One region of the Butyricicoccus faecihominis genome, then DNA from elsewhere that is predicted to be linked to it. Evidence: a T-box and tRNA genes for the amino acid it is inferred to sense, from the RefSeq annotation. Region 1 holds a T-box; the other holds one or more tRNA genes.
What was found. The T-box of region 1 lies ahead of pheS (phenylalanine--tRNA ligase subunit alpha). A T-box ahead of a tRNA ligase gene usually reads a tRNA of that ligase, here a tRNA-Phe.

Region 1 (7,965 bases):
ATCACGCTGGTTCTTGGCGAGAAAGAATAAGGGAGGGTAATCAATGGGCCAGAAAGTAAATCCGAACGGTCTCCGTGTCGGCGTTATCAAGAATTGGGATTCCCGTTGGTTCGCTAAGGACAATGTGTTCGGCGACCTCCTCGTGGAAGACTACGAGATCCGTAAGGATCTGAAGAAGCGTCTGTACGACGCAGGCGTTCCGGCGATCGAGATCGAGCGCAAGAACGACGAAATCAAGATCATGATCCAGTGCGCACGTCCCGGCATGGTTGTCGGCCGCGGCGGCGAGGACATCAAGAAGCTCGAAGAAGAGCTGACCAAGAAGTACGGCAAGAAGGTTCGCTGCTCCATCATCGAGATCAAGAACCCGGACACCAACGCTACCCTGGTTGCTGAGAACATTGCAGCTCAGCTCGAGAAGCGCATCGGTTTCCGCCGTGCAATGAAGCAGTCCATGGGCCGTGCAATGCGCATGGGCGCCAAGGGCATCAAGGTTTCCTGCGGCGGCCGTCTGGGCGGCGCGGAAATCGCACGCACCGAGCATTACCACGAGGGCACCATTCCGCTGCAGACCCTGCGTGCGGACATCGACTATGGTTTTGCTGAAGCTGCGACCACCTACGGCCGCATCGGTGTTAAGGTATGGATCTACAAGGGTGAGGTTCTCCACGGCGGTCCGCGTCTGGGTCGCTCCATTGAAGCTCCGAAGCCGGCATTCGAGCGCCGCGATCGTCGCGGTGACCGTCGCGGCCGTCGTGACTTCAACCGTGGCGAGCGTCGTGCTCCCCGTCAGGAAGGAGGCAACCGTTAATGCTGCTCCCTAAGAGAGTTAAGTATCGTCGCGTTCATCGCGGCCGTATGACCGGCAAGGCTACCCGCGGTAACTTCGTATCGAACGGTGAGTTCGGTATCCAGGCTACCGAGCCGTGCTGGATCACCTCGAATCAGATCGAGGCAGCCCGTATCGCTATGACCCGTTACACCAAGCGTGGCGGTCAGGTATGGATTAAGATTTTCCCCGACAAGCCGGTTACCAAGCATCCGGCTGGAGCTCGAATGGGTTCCGGTAAGGGCGCACCCGAGTACTGGGTTGCAGTAGTTAAGCCGGGCCGTGTACTGTTTGAGATTGCAGGCGTTTCCGAGGAAGTTGCTCGTGAGGCACTGCGTCTGGCAAGCCACAAGCTGCCCTGCAAGACCAAGTTCGTTGCCCGTGAGAAGAATGGCGGTGAAGCATGATGAAGGCATCTGAGATCAGAGAACTGACGGCTGAGGAGCTGTCTGCAAAGCTCGGTGAGCTGAAGAAGGACCTCTTCAACCTCCGTCTGCAGCTCGCTACCAATCAGCTCGACAACACCAACAAGATCAATGAAGTCAAGCACGACATTGCTCGTATCAATACCGTTATCCGCGAGAAGCAGATCGCGGAGAAGGCATAAGGGAGGGAAACGAATATTATGAGCGAAAGAGCATTACGCAAAACGCGAGTAGGCAAGGTCGTTTCCGATAAGATGGATAAGACCATTGTCGTAGCAATTGAGGATCGTGTAGCACATCCTCTGTACAAGAAGGTTATTCCGCACACCTATAAGCTGAAGGCACACGACGAGAACAACGAGTGTGGCATCGGTGATAAGGTTAAGGTGATGGAGACCCGTCCGCTGTCCAAGGACAAGCGCTGGCGCCTGGTCGAGATCATCGAGAAGGCAAAGTAAGGAGGAGAGCACATGGTTCAGCAGGAAAGCTTTCTGCGTGCAGCTGACAACAGCGGCGCAAAGGAACTGAAGGTAATCCGTGTTCTCGGCGGCTCCGCACGCAAGTACGGCAACATCGGTGACGTAGTTGTTTGCTCGGTGCGCAAGTGCACCCCGGGCGGCGGCGTAAAGAAGGGCGATGTCGTTAAGGCAGTTATCGTCCGCACCGTTAAGGGCCTGCGCCGCGCTGACGGCAGCTATATCCGCTTTGACGAGAACGCTGGCGTTATCATTCGTGATGACAAAAACCCCCGCGGCACCCGTATCTTTGGGCCTGTCGCTCGTGAGCTGCGTGACAAGGATTACATGAAGATCCTGTCGCTTGCTCCGGAAGTACTGTAAGGAGGTCGCCAACAAATGAACAATTTGCACGTTAAGACGGGCGACACCGCAGTCGTTCTTTCCGGCAAGGAAAAGGGCAAGCGCGGCAAGATCCTGTCCGTAAACCCGAAGAAGGGTATGGTAGTAATTGAAGGTGTGAACATGATCAAGTGCCACACCAAGCCCCGCCGTCAGGGTGAAACCGGCGGCATCATCGAGCGCGAGGGTGCGCTGCGTGCCTGCAAGGTAATGCGCGTATGCCCGAAGTGCGACAAGCCGACTCGTGTAGCGCATAAGTTCACCGAGAACGGCACTAAGCTGACGGTGTGCAAGCACTGCGGCGAAACGCTTTAAGAAGAGGAGGTTGCAATAAATGGTTCCGAATATGAAAGCAAAGTATACTGCGGAAGTTGCGCCTGCTCTGATGAAGAAGTTTCAGTACGAGAGCGCAATGCAGATCCCGAAGCTCGACAAGATCGTAATCAATGTCGGCTGCGGTAAGGAAGCAAACGGTAACTCCAAGGTTATCGAGGCTATTGTCCGTGATATCACCCTGATCTCCGGCCAGAAGCCGATCATCACCCACGCTAAGAAGTCCATCGCAAACTTCAAGCTGCGTGACGGCATGCCGGTAGGCGTTAAGGTAACCCTGCGCCGTGACCGCATGTGGGAGTTCCTGGATCGTCTGTTCAACGTAGCTCTGCCGCGTGTACGCGACTTCCGCGGCATCAACGGCAACGCATTTGACGGCCGTGGCAACTACGCTCTGGGTCTGAACGAGCAGCTGATCTTCCCGGAAATTTCCTACGATCAGATCGACAAGATCCGCGGCATGAACATCGTTATCTGCACCACTGCAAATACCGATGAAGAAGCAAAGGAGCTGCTTACTCTGATGGGCGCTCCGTTTGAGAAGTAAGGAGGAGAAGTTAAATGGCTAAGAAGTCGATGGTTCTCAAGCAGCAGGCTAAGCCGAAGTTCTCCAGCCGAGCTTACAACCGCTGCAAGATTTGCGGCCGTCCGCACGCTTACCTGCGTGATTTCGGTATCTGCCGTATCTGCTTCCGCGAGCTGGCTTACAAGGGCCAGATTCCGGGTGTCCGCAAGGCATCCTGGTAAGGAAGAGCGATTTCAAAAAGGAACCCGTAAGGGTTCCTTTTTTTTATGCTTTAACGGTGGGCAGAGACCATTTCTGCACCGACTGATCGGGGCACGCGAACTGCGTAAGCGGGTTCGCCCCTGACGGGCGGCAGCCTTTTTCAGCACCGGCTGAGCGGGGTACGCGAACTGTCGCAGGCGTGTTCGCCCTTTCCGGGCGGGAAGTTTTCCGCTGCACCTCAGCGGGGGGATTCGCCGTCTGCGGACGGCGGGAACGTGCCGCGCCCCGCGGCAGGGGCAAAAAGGAAGGACAACCTGCGGTTTTCCTTCCTCTTTGAACTCCTACCTTTCCCTTATTTGTTAGCCTGGCGCAGAACAGAGACCGGCGACCGCTTCGAAACAGGGAACGGCAGTCGGGTGACCGTTGTGTGTCTTTCGTGAAATGTTCGCAATTCACAGATAGCGTACTGCTACACAGATGGTTTTATCAACGCAGGCGCGACACAAGGTGAATTGCCCGTAGGGCAAGAGAGGGTCCCCTGGGGGATAGCAGTGTCGCGCAGCTCTTTGGCACGTTGTAACGGACGGCACCTGCGGGTTTAATAATTGGTACAATCTATCTCGTAGGGTGCGCCGACCTCGGCGCACCGCCAAACAAAGGAAAACATCATGTTAAATCTTCATTTTAACGAAAAAATCCGGTTTTCCTCTTGCATTTTCCCGCAAAATGTGTTTTAATAATTCTGTTATGAATATTCCAATGCGATGAGCAGGAAAAGTAACGCTGTGTTCCTCTTTCTCAGAGAGAACGGTCCCATGGCTGCAAGCCGTTTATCGAGGTATGGCGCGAAGTTCCCCTGTGAGCACCGGTGCTGAATAGATGCAGTAGGCGCCGGCGAAGTAACGCTCCGTTACCGGCGTTCAATGAGTGCCCGATTTTTTCGGGAATCAGGGTGGTACCACGGAAGTTTTACGCCTTTCGTCCCTAATTTTGGAGGGATGAAAGGCGTTTTTTGTTTCATTAGGAATTACTAATTGGTATAAGAGACCATCCCTTATATACAAGCCAAAGAAGGAGAATTGGTATGAAAGAAAAGCTGCAAGGCATTTTGCAGACCGCGAAGGAGCAGCTCGCTGCCGCGAAGGATTCGCGCGCGCTGGACGAGGCCCGCGTTAAGTTCCTCGGCAAAAAGGGTGAGCTGACCGCGCTGCTCAAGGGCATGAAGGACGTTGCTGCAGAGGAGCGTCCGGTTGTTGGTCAGCTGATCAACGACGTTCGTGCGGAGATCGAAACCATCATTGACAAGCAGAAGAAGCTGATCGAGCAGGCTGCGCTCGAGAAGAAGCTGGAGGCGGAGACCATCGACGTTACCCTGCCGGGTGAGGACGTTGTCATCGGCAAGAAGCATCCGCTGAACATCGTGCTCGACGAGTTCAAGGAGATTTTCCTCGGTCTGGGCTTCTCGATTGCTGAGGGTCCGGAGGTTGAGCTGGATCACTACAACTTTGAGGCGCTGAACATTCCGAAGGACCATCCGGCACGCGACACGCAGGATACCTTCTATATTTCGGATAACGTTGTGCTCCGCACGCAGACCTCTCCGATGCAGGTCCGCACGATGGAAAAGCGCAAGCCGCCGATCCGTATTATTGCGCCGGGCCGTGTTTACCGTTCGGACGCCGTTGACGCAACCCACTCTCCGCTGTTCCATCAGATCGAGGGTCTGGTTGTCGATAAGGGCATCCGCATGAGCGACCTGAAGGGCATCCTCGAGCTGTTTGCAAAGAAGCTGTACGGCGAGGACACGGTTGTTCGTTTCCGTCCGCATCACTTCCCGTTCACCGAGCCGTCTGCGGAGATGGATATCCAGTGCTACCGCTGCCACGGCGAAGGCTGCCCGCTCTGCAAGGGCGAGGGCTGGATTGAGATCCTCGGCTGCGGCATGGTTCACCCCAAGGTGCTTGAGATGAGCGGCATCGACCCGAATGAATACTCCGGCTACGCCTTCGGCATCGGTCTGGAGCGTATGGTTATGGGCCGCTTCAAGATCGACGATATCCGTCTGTTCTATGAGAACGACGTTCGATTCCTGCACCAGTTCTAAGCGCTGACGCCTTATAGGGGACTTCAAAAGTCCCCTATATACGAAAAACGGTTCCTGGCGAAACCGCTTTTCGATACCCGAACGACGCCGCCCACGGCGGCTGGGTCGGGGTGTAAAAACGCAGGTACACGCCCCGCGTTTTTACGAAACAGCAAGGCTGTTTCTATTTCATGCGCGCCTGATGGCGCGATACTATCAAGGAGGAAATATCCTATGAAGTTGCCATTATCCTGGCTTTCGGATTATACCGATATGAACGGCATCACGCCGAAGGAGTATGATGCCAAGCTGACTATGTCCGGCTCCAAGGTCGAGGAGGTTTACTATCTCGGCGCAGAGATCGAAAATGTTGTTACCGGCAAGATTCTCGAGGTTGTCGATCACCCGGATTCCGACCATCTGAAGATTTGCCAGCTCGATGTCGGCAAGGAGGAGCCGGTGCAGATCGTCACCGGCGCACCCAATGTAACGCCTGCGTCCGTTGGCGAGATCTGTCCGGTCTGCCTGCACAAGTCCACCCTGCCGGGCGGCGTGAAGATCACCAAGGGCAAGCTGCGCGGCGTGCCGTCCAACGGCATGATGTGCTCGTTCCAGGAGCTGGGTCTGTCCCACGGCTGCGTACCGTATGCGTGCGAAAACGGCATCCTGTTCCTGCCGGCCGGCACCCCGGTTGGCGAGGACATCAAGAAGGTACTCGGTCTGGACGACTGGGTTTCCGATTTTGAGATTACGTCCAACCGCCCGGACTGCCTGAGCGTGATCGGTCTGGCCCGCGAGACTGCGGCTACCTTCGACCGTCCGTTCAGCGTCAAGACCCCGGAGGTCAAGGGCGTGGGCGACGACATCAACGAGTATATGTCGGTTGAGGTCAAGGATACCGACCTGTGCCCGCGCTACACCGCCCGCATTGTTAAGAATATCAAGATCGAGCCGTCTCCGGCGTGGATGCGCGAGCGTCTGCATGCCTGCGGCGTTCGTCCGATCAACAACATCGTTGATATCACCAACTATGTTATGCTCGAGTACGGCCAGCCGATGCATGCGTTCGACTACAAGTGCCTGTCCGATGGCCGCATCGTTGTCCGCCGTGCCCGCAACGGTGAGTCCATCCAGACTCTGGACGGCGTAGATCACGACCTGAGCGACAAGATGCTTGCCATCTGCGACAACGACAAGCCGGTTGCTGTTGCAGGCGTTATGGGCGGCGCAAACTCCGAGATTATGGACGACACCAAGACCGTCGTTTTCGAGTCCGCAAACTTCCACGGCGCTACCGTTCGTATCACCGCAAAGGCGCTCGGCATGCGTACCGAGGCCTCCGGCCGCTTTGAGAAGGGCCTTGACCCGCGCATGACCCTCGATGCAGTCAACCGTGCGTGCGAACTGATCGAGATGCTCGGTGCAGGCGAGGTCGTTGACGGCATTATCGATGTTGACAACTCCGACCCGAACCACAAGCGTCTGCCGTTTGAGCCGGACAAGATGAACGCGCTGCTCGGTCTGGAGCTGTCCACGGAGGAGCAGGTAAAGCTGCTCGAGAAGCTGGGCTTCCAGATCGAGAACAACGAGGTCGTTGTGCCGTTCTTCCGCACCGACATCAACCGTATGTGCGACGTAGCCGAGGAAGTTGCCCGCATGTACGGCTACGACAAGATTCCGACCACGCTGTATGCCGGTGAGATGGTACAGGGTGAGTTCACGCCGGCTCAGCAGGCGGAGCGCGCTGCTGCGCTGGTTTGCCGCGAGGCGGGCTTTGACGAGTCCATGAGCCACTCGTTCATCTCCCCGAAGTTCTACGACATGATCGGCTGGGACGAGAACGACCCGCGCCGTATCTCCACCACCATCCTCAATCCGCTTGGTGAGGATTTCAGCGTAATGCGTACCACCGTGCTGCCGTCCATGCTGGATAATCTGGCGCACAACCACGCGCATCGCAACCCGACCGCTTCGCTGTACGAGCTGGGCACCATCTACACCCCGACCGTCAAGGACGGCAAGGCTGACCCGGACGTACTGCCGCACGAGGAGAAGATCCTGACCCTCGGCAGCTACGGCCGCCTGTCCTTCTTCCAGTTCAAGGGCGTAATCGAGGCGCTGCTGCGTGAGCTGAACATCAAGGGCGCGTCCTTTGCTCCCGAGAAGGCCAACCTGTCCTACCACCCGGGCCGCTGTGCCAAGGTGCTCATTGACGGCAAGGAGATCGGCGTATTCGGCACCATTCATCCGACCGTTGCCGCACGCTACGGTCTGTCCGGCGAGGTACTCGCTGCCGAGCTGCAGATGGACGCGCTGCTGGCCGCCATCGACCCGGAGAAGCTGTATCATCCGCTGCCCAAGTTCCCGGCATCCACCCGCGATATCGCCGTTCTGGTTGATGATGCCGTTCCGGCGGCTTCCATGCAGGCCGCTGTTGAGAAGGCGGCAGGCAAGCTGCTCGAGTCGGTCAAGCTGTTCGACGTTTACAAGGGCAAGGGCATCCCGGAGGGCAAGAAGTCTGTTGCATATTCGCTGTCCCTGCGCGCACCCGACCGTACCCTCACCGACGAGGAGTGCGACAAGGCAATGCGTGCCGCTATCTCGGCGCTTGAGACCGAGTTCGGCGCTCAGCTGCGCGGTTAAGTTCCTGAATTGGATAGAGAAAGAGCAGATGCTTGGCATCTGCTCTTTTTTTGCTTATTCGTAGGCGG
Region 2 (7,965 bases), on a different contig from region 1:
CTCGGAAACCGGAATGAATGCGCCGGACAGACCGCCGACACTCGAGGATGCCATAACGCCGCCCTTCTTAACGGCATCGTTCAGCATAGCGAGGATTGCGGTCGTGCCGCAGCCGCCGCAGACCTCCAGACCGACTTCCTCGAGGATACGCGCAACCGAGTCACCGATCGCCGGCGTCGGTGCGAGAGACAGGTCAACAATGCCGAACGGCACGCCCAGACGCTGGCTTGCCAGTGCGCCAACCAGCTGACCCATACGGGTGATTTTGAACGCAGTTTTCTTGATCACGTCGGCAACCTCACCGATGGAGCAGTCGCCTGCACGGCGGATTGCGGACTGCACAACGCCCGGACCGGATACGCCAACGTTGATAACGGTCTCCGGCTCACCGATGCCGTGGAACGCACCGGCCATGAACGGGTTATCGTCTACTGCGTTAGCAAAAACAACCAGTTTGGAGCAGCCCATGGAATCGTTGTCCTTGGTCAGTTCTGCGGTCTGCTTGATGATGCGGCCCATCAGACCGATGGCATCCAGATTGACGCCCGCCTTGGTGGACGCAACGTTGACCGACGAGCAGACCAGATTGGTCTCCGCCATTGCCTCCGGAATAGAGTTGATCAGGATCTCATCGCCCTTGGCAAAACCCTTCTGCACCAGAGCCGAGAAACCGCCGACAAAGTTAACGCCGGTGGTCGCAGCGGCACGGTCAAGCGCCTTGGCCAGCGGCACATAGCTGTTTGCCGAGGAGGTCGCACCGACCATGGCGATCGGCGTTACCGAAATACGCTTGTTGATGATCGGGATGCCAAGCTCGCGCTCAATCTGCTCGCCGGTGGCAACCAGCTTTTCCGCACGGCGCGTTACCTTATCGTATACCTTGTCCGCCAGCACATTAATGTCGTCCGCCGCAAGGTCGCGCAGCGAAATGCCCATCGTGATGGTACGAATGTCGAGGTGCTCCTCCTCGATCATCTTAATGGTTTCCAGAATATCTTTCGTGTTGATCATAGACATTTAACTAAACCTCCTGAAAAATTGAGAGTTGAGAATCGGTTACCTGCTCTCGATTCCGTCAATTTGTCAGATTTTGTGCATTGCGTCAAAGATGTCCTCATGCATGGTGTGAATCTTCATGCCGAGCTCCTCACCATCCTTGTCAAGCAGGTCGATGAGCGTGTTGAAGTCTACGGTGCACTTATCAATGTTTACCAGCATGACCATTGCAAATACATCGTCCATTACATTCTGAGAAATGTCGATGATGTTGACCTGATGCTCATAGAGCGTGTTCGAGATCTTGGCGATGATACCGGTACGGTCCTTGCCTGTTACTGTGATTACTGCGCGCATGTTGATTCCTCCATTTTTGCGTATATGTTAATTTATCACAAACAAATGAATAATGGAAAATTGAGAATCCGTCGTTCTCAATTATTCTCCGGCTTCCACCACGGTATTGATGATGCTGTTGGAAACCAGAAAGCCCTGTTCGGTGAGATACCACCGTGTACCCTCGTGAGCGGCAAGACCGTGTTTTTCCAGCATGCGGAATACCTGCTCGTAAGGAGCCGTGCTGACATGGTATCGGTTTTCGAGATCGTGCATATCCGCACCGTCCGAGGTCCGCAAACGCACCAGCAGGTATTCGCCCTGCCGCCGGAAGTCCGAGACCTCCTCCTCGTCCTGCGGGATGCTCTCACCGCTGATATAAGCCCTGATATCCCGGGCAAACGCGAACCGGCGGCCATTCAGGAAGGAATGGGCACCCGGTCCCAGTCCGAGATAGTCGGAAAGATCCCAGTATTTGAAATTATGCCGGGAACGAAAACCCGGTTTTGCGAAATTTGATATTTCATAGTGCTCGAAGCCGTTCCTGCGGAGCAGCCTGCACATGGCAAGATAGGTATCTGCCTGCGTATCATCATCCGGCAGAACCGGATTTTCACGTCCCATCGGTGTTGCAGGCTCCAGTTTGAGTCCGTAGCACGACAAATGCTGCGGATTCAACGTCAAACACTGCGTTACCGAGTCGAGAAACTGCGCCTGCGTCTGGTTTGGCAGGCCGTACATCAAGTCAAGGCTGATGTTGGTAAAGCCACACTGCCGTGCGAGTTCTACGGCTGCCTGTGCCTGTGCAAAGTCGTGGATACGGCCGATGCGTTTGAGCTCGGTGTCGTGCACCGCCTGCACGCCAAACGAGAGCCGGTTGACGCCGTGCTTATGCATGGCCTCCAGCACCGCTTGATATGTGCTCTCCGGATTGCATTCCACCGTGATTTCGGCGTTTTCCGCAATCGCAAAGCATGCCCCGACCGCCTGTAAAATCCTGCTGAGATAGTCTGCGCCAAGGCAGGTCGGCGTACCGCCGCCGATGTACACGGTATCGACCGTGTAACCGGAACAGCGTTCGCCGTACGCCTTTATATCACGAATCAGCGCCGCCGTGTAATCGGCTTTGAGCGACGCATCCGTGACCGAATAAAAATCGCAGTACGCGCACTTTTTCACGCAGAACGGGATGTGCAGGTAGAGGCCGAGCAGCTTGCCGCCTGTTGCAGCGTTAGTTTTCCTCATCGAGTTTAAGCACAGCCATAAAAGCCTCGGTCGGCAGCTGAACCGTGCCGAGCGCACGCATCTTCTTCTTGCCTTCCTTCTGCTTTTCGAGCAGCTTCTTCTTGCGCGTGATATCACCGCCGTAGCACTTAGCCAGTACGTCCTTGCGGAGCGCCTTGACCGTCTCGCGGGCGATAACCTTGCCGCCGATGGCTGCCTGAATCGGCACCTCGAACAGCTGGCGCGGAATATTTTCCTTCAGCTTTTCGCAGATACGGCGGGCACGGCCGTAGGCCTTGTCGCGGTGCGCGATAAAGGACAGCGCGTCCACCTGATCGCCGTTGAGCAGCATATCGACCTTAACGAGATCGCTCTTGCGGTAGTCGATAAATTCATAATCGAGCGACGCATAACCCTTGGTACGAGCCTTGAGCGCGTCGAAAAAGTCATAAATGATCTCACCGGTCGGCATTTCATAGTGCAGCTCGACCAGATTGGAGTCCAGATACTGCATATCCTTGAAGATGCCGCGTCGGTCCTGACACATCGGCATGATATTGCCGACGAACTCCTGCGGCGTCATGATGGATGCCTTAACATACGGCTCGCGGGCCTCCTCGATGACATCCGGGCTCGGATAGTCGTGCGGATTGTCGCAGCGCTGCACGGTGCCGTCAGTCTTGCTGACCTCGTAGATAACACTCGGCAGGGTGGTGACAAGATCGAGGTCAAACTCACGTTCGAGACGCTCCTGAATGATCTCCATGTGCAGCATACCGAGGAAGCCGCAGCGGAAACCGAAGCCGAGTGCGACCGAGCTTTCCGGCTCAAACGACAGCGCTGCGTCATTGAGCTGCAGTTTTTCAAGTGCGTCACGCAGATCGGGATACTTGGAGCCGTCCTCGGTGTAAATGCCGCAGAATACCATCGGACGTGCCGGACGATAGCCGGGCAGCGCCTCCGGCGTCGGATTTTCCACACCGGTAACGGTATCGCCCACGCGGGTGTCGGACACCTTTTTAATAGAGGCGGTAAAGTAGCCAACCTCACCCGCACACAGCTCCTGCTGCGGAGACAGACCAAGCGGCAGCATGTAGCCGCACTCAAGTACCTGAAATTCAGCACCGGTGGCCATCATTTTGACCTTCATGCCCGGGCAGATCTTACCGTCAAGCAGGCGCATGTAAGCGACAACGCCCTTGTACGGGTCGTACTGGCTGTCGAACACGAGTGCGCGCAGCGGCGCATCCGCATCGCCCTCCGGCGCCGGAATATCGGTTACGATGCGCTCGAGCACCTCGTGAATGTTGATATTCATTTTTGCGGAAATTTCGGGCGAGTCCTCTGCCGGAATGCCGATGATATCCTCGATCTCCTTCTTGACGCGCGGCGCGTCTGCCGCCGGCAGGTCGATCTTGTTGATGACCGGCACGACCTCCAGACCGGCGTCGATGGCAAGATAGGTGTTGCCGAGCGTCTGCGCCTCAATACCCTGTGCCGCATCAACGACCAGAAGCGCACCCTCACACGCCGCCAGAGAACGTGAAACCTCATAGTTGAAGTCCACATGACCCGGGGTGTCGATCAGGTTCATTTCGTAGGTCTTGCCGTTGTCCGCGGTGTATTCCATGCGGACAGCGCGCGCCTTGATGGTAATGCCGCGCTCACGCTCAAGCTCCATATTGTCGAGTAACTGCTCCTCCATTTCACGCACGGAAACGGCCTTGCACTGCTCCAGCAGACGGTCTGCCAGCGTAGATTTGCCGTGGTCAATATGTGCAATGATGGAGAAATTACGAATTTGCTCGCGATTTTTCACGTCGAAAGCTCCTTATCTGTAAACTGTAAACCTAATAAATATAGGCTCATTATAGCATATTTGGCGGGGTGTCACAAGCGTTCTTTCGCAGTTTACGTTTGTTTCTCTGCTGCAAACGTGAATTTTGTATTTTTTCATAAATTTCATTTTCTGATAAGAGGAATTTCATGCAAAGCGGTTATTGTATTATCATGATGAAGCAGTAAACCGACAAAGAATTAGCGGCGGCCGGCGGTTTGGGGTAAAACAAAAGCACCGATTTTACTCGGTGCTTCTAATTGGAGCGGCTGACGAGGCTCGAACTCGCATCCACACCCCGCAAAAGCCGCAGGCTTTCACGGGGACCCCGACCTCTGATTTCATGAAGGTGGAGGAAGCGAGTGTGCTGCGGCCAAAAGAAAAGCACCGAATGACATCGGTGCCCTTTGATTTGGAGCGGCTGACGAGGCTCGAACTCGCTACCTCCACCTTGGCAAGGTGGCGCTCTACCAGATGAGCTACAGCCGCATATTTGATTTTTCGCGCTAACGCGATTTTTAACTCGAAGATGGGTTACTTGTCGCTCCGACGCTACATCTCCGGGCGGAATCGCTTTTTCTACGGAAAAAGCCACGCTGGTTGAAATATGCCACCGGCATATTTCCAAGAGCCGCCTGCTCTCATTCCAATGTCGCAAAGCGACAATTCAGAGGTTAGAGGGCTACGGCCTCGATTCCTCAGCACGGAGGTATTATTTTTTAATGAGTGCCAATGGCACTCATTAAAAAATGGTGCCTCCGGGCGGAATCGAACCACCGACACGGGGATTTTCAGTCCCCTGCTCTACCGACTGAGCTACAGAGGCGTTTTTACAGCGCTTGTTTAGTATATTATATTCCCTCGGAAATGTCAACAACTTTTTTCAAAATTTTTTGTATATTCTGCAAGCAGGAGAAAACAGTCACAGCAGTTCATCCTGCGACTGTTTTCACTTTTCTCTTCTGTTTACGGCGGATTTGTCCCCACAACAAGTCCGCCGCTCTATCCTTTTCATGCGGGAGCAGCCACACGGTGCAGCCCAAAATAGTTCAAGCGAAACGCGCCTCCTTTATGTATGCCTGGTCATCTATACTGTCTGCCGCCTGCCTTGCCATTTGAAATGTCGGATAGCGTTCTCTGCAAATCTCGTCATTGGCCGGCACAGCAGCCAACACGCTGGTCTGTGAATCAATCGAGCCCAGTTTCCATGCGCTGTTCTCCTTCTTCATGATCGCAGTGATGGTATCCCGATTGACCGGCAGCTCCACCGAAAATCCCTGCTCCGGATTGCCGGAGATTCGTTTATCCCAGACAATGATCTGTGCTTGCACCACTGCCGTCATTCGGTCTGCGGACAGTCTCACGCTGTCAAATCGGCAGTCAGCTGCACCGCAGGACTCGCTGTATTCTACATTTGGGTCGGCAGCCGTCAAAATCCCCTCGTTCAGCGCAATGTATCGTTCCCGGCAGGGATTTTTCTCGGCGTAATACTGCTCCACCCGTGAGACGTATGCCGTCTGCAATTCCGTGCGTTCCCGCTCGGTCAGGTCGGCTGGTGAGCCAGTCTCCGACGGATAGCACCCTATCTGCATCTGCGTTTCCATCGCGCCGAGGAACGCTGTCTGTGCATTTTTCGCTTCCTGCGCACGGTCGGAGACAACAGCTGCACCGCCCGTGCAGACAGCTGCCGCAGCCAGTACGCCGCCCAATCGAAGCCATATCCTGCGATTATCCACGCAATCCCTCCTTTCCGGCTCTCCTGCCCTGCTCATACTATATAGACGAATGCCCTTCCGGTTTTGTGACACTCTTCCGCAAAAAATTTAGAAATTTTTTCGCCATGAGAAGAGCAGCCTGTAAATCCGCTCTTCAGATTGCATCGTCAGGCACAATATGCTATAATCTGCTAAAATAATAGGCAGGAAGGCGTAAAAATGTTTCTCTATCTGGCAATGATCGACTCGGACGCAGACAAGTCCAAGTTCGAGATTCTTTACAGCGAATACAAAAATCTGATGTACTACACCGCAAACCGCATTCTGCGCAACAGCAGAGATGCGGAGGACGTGGTGCATCAGGCTTTTCTCAAAGTCATCGAAATTCTGGACACCATTTCTTCACCGAGGTGTCACAAAACGCGTGCGCTGCTCGTCACTATTACCGAGCACAAAGCGATCGACCTGTACCGCGAAAAGCAGCGCCGCAATGTCCTGCCGCTTGTCGAAGAATATGTCGGAGCCGCGCCTGCCGCCGAGATTGAGCGTCTCGCCGAGCGCGACACTCTGGCGGCCGCTATCGCTGCACTGCCGCCGCGTTACCGCTCGGTACTGCTTCTGCGGTACGACTGCGGCTATTCCAACGCGGAGATCGCGAATATTCTGGATACAACCGAGCCGAACGTGCGCAAGCTCATCCAGCGTGCCAAGGAAAAACTCAGCGCAGCGCTGAGTGGGATGGAGGAACCGTAAATGAAGATCACTGACGATATGCTGTCCGCGCAGGCCGCCGAAGCGCGCGAGCTGTGGCTGCAAGCCTGTACGCCGGATGCGCTGCCTGAGCACCGTTTCTCCCGGAAATTCCGGCGCGAAATGCGCCGTCTGATGCGTGCGCAAAAGCACTCTGCGGCGTTCAACCGGAGCCTTCGTCTTGCGCGCCGCACGGCCGCTGTTCTGCTGCTTTCCGCTGCGGTTTCGTTCGGCTGCGCGATGAGCGTAGAAGCATACCGCGTATCGCTAATCAATACTGTCGTGCGCGTGTTTAACGACCTGACCGACTATCGTTTTTCGTCTGCCCTGCCGTCCGAAACCGACAGCAAGGCGTTCACACCGCCGGTTCTGTCCGGTCTGCCGGATACCATGCACAAAACCGATGAGCGCAGCACACCTAACGGCTATACCGTTACCTACGAGAGCACTACCGATTTTCTCGACCTGACCTGCACCCGGATTACGGACACTTCGGAGGCACACAAGCTCGTGGACACGGAAAACGCATCCGTTACCGAATTTGCTCTGCACGGCAGTCCGGTTACGATGATCGAGAAAAACGGCACGGTCACGCTCCTCTGGACGCACGATGACATCGTCTATCACCTGTACAGCAGCCTACCCGCCGATACCTGCCGCAAACTCATCGAGAATCTGCAGTAATTCTCTGCTGATATTGCAAAGAATTGCTATTGCGGCCTGCCCTGCCGCGGTGTTATAATGATAAATTGTGAAAGTGTATAAACCACGCGCATGATTTTCTGCGCGAAAACAATCACGGAGGTTTACTCTTTTGAACAAACATCGCTATACCGCGGCGGCCGTAATGCTTAGTCTTTCGATGCTGACCGGCGTCGCTGCCGCCGATTATTCCGATCTAAAGCCGCACTGGGCAGAACAGGCCATGGAATTCGCCGTACAGTCCAATCTGATGGACGGCATTTCGGAATACACCTTTGCCGCAGATGCACCTGCGACCCGCGCCTGTCTGGTGCAGGCGCTGTACCGCATGGAGCACGCGCCTGCAGCTGACACAGTGCTTACCTTTCAGGATGTCGCGGAGGACGCGTCCTTCCTGACCGCGGT

Region 2: it has a tRNA-Phe gene. The T-box ahead of pheS (phenylalanine--tRNA ligase subunit alpha) is inferred to sense a tRNA for this amino acid. The anticodon was not compared.

What each region holds. Positions count from the first base shown of each region.
Region 1 covers NZ_BMQH01000009.1:72,685-80,649, reverse strand. The annotation lists gene rplV (50S ribosomal protein L22) at 1-30, shown strand, start outside; gene rpsC (30S ribosomal protein S3) at 44-811, shown strand; gene rplP (50S ribosomal protein L16) at 811-1,236, shown strand; gene rpmC (50S ribosomal protein L29) at 1,236-1,436, shown strand; gene rpsQ (30S ribosomal protein S17) at 1,455-1,712, shown strand; gene rplN (50S ribosomal protein L14) at 1,725-2,093, shown strand; gene rplX (50S ribosomal protein L24) at 2,109-2,426, shown strand; gene rplE (50S ribosomal protein L5) at 2,446-2,991, shown strand; gene IEY11_RS10070 (type Z 30S ribosomal protein S14) at 3,006-3,191, shown strand; T-box leader at 3,927-4,160, shown strand; gene pheS (phenylalanine--tRNA ligase subunit alpha) at 4,256-5,275, shown strand; gene pheT (phenylalanine--tRNA ligase subunit beta) at 5,489-7,897, shown strand; gene IEY11_RS10055 (stalk domain-containing protein) at 7,952-7,965, opposite strand, start outside.
Region 2 covers NZ_BMQH01000008.1:71,921-79,885, reverse strand. The annotation lists gene IEY11_RS09110 (PFL family protein) at 1-1,011, opposite strand, end outside; gene IEY11_RS09105 (ACT domain-containing protein) at 1,084-1,353, opposite strand; gene hemW (radical SAM family heme chaperone HemW) at 1,435-2,577, opposite strand; gene lepA (translation elongation factor 4) at 2,564-4,375, opposite strand; tRNA gene IEY11_RS09090 (tRNA-Gly) at 4,807-4,882, opposite strand; tRNA gene IEY11_RS09085 (tRNA-Phe) at 5,144-5,219, opposite strand; gene IEY11_RS09080 (hypothetical protein) at 5,443-6,129, opposite strand; gene IEY11_RS09075 (RNA polymerase sigma factor) at 6,328-6,861, shown strand; gene IEY11_RS09070 (DUF4367 domain-containing protein) at 6,862-7,542, shown strand; gene IEY11_RS09065 (S-layer homology domain-containing protein) at 7,673-7,965, shown strand, end outside.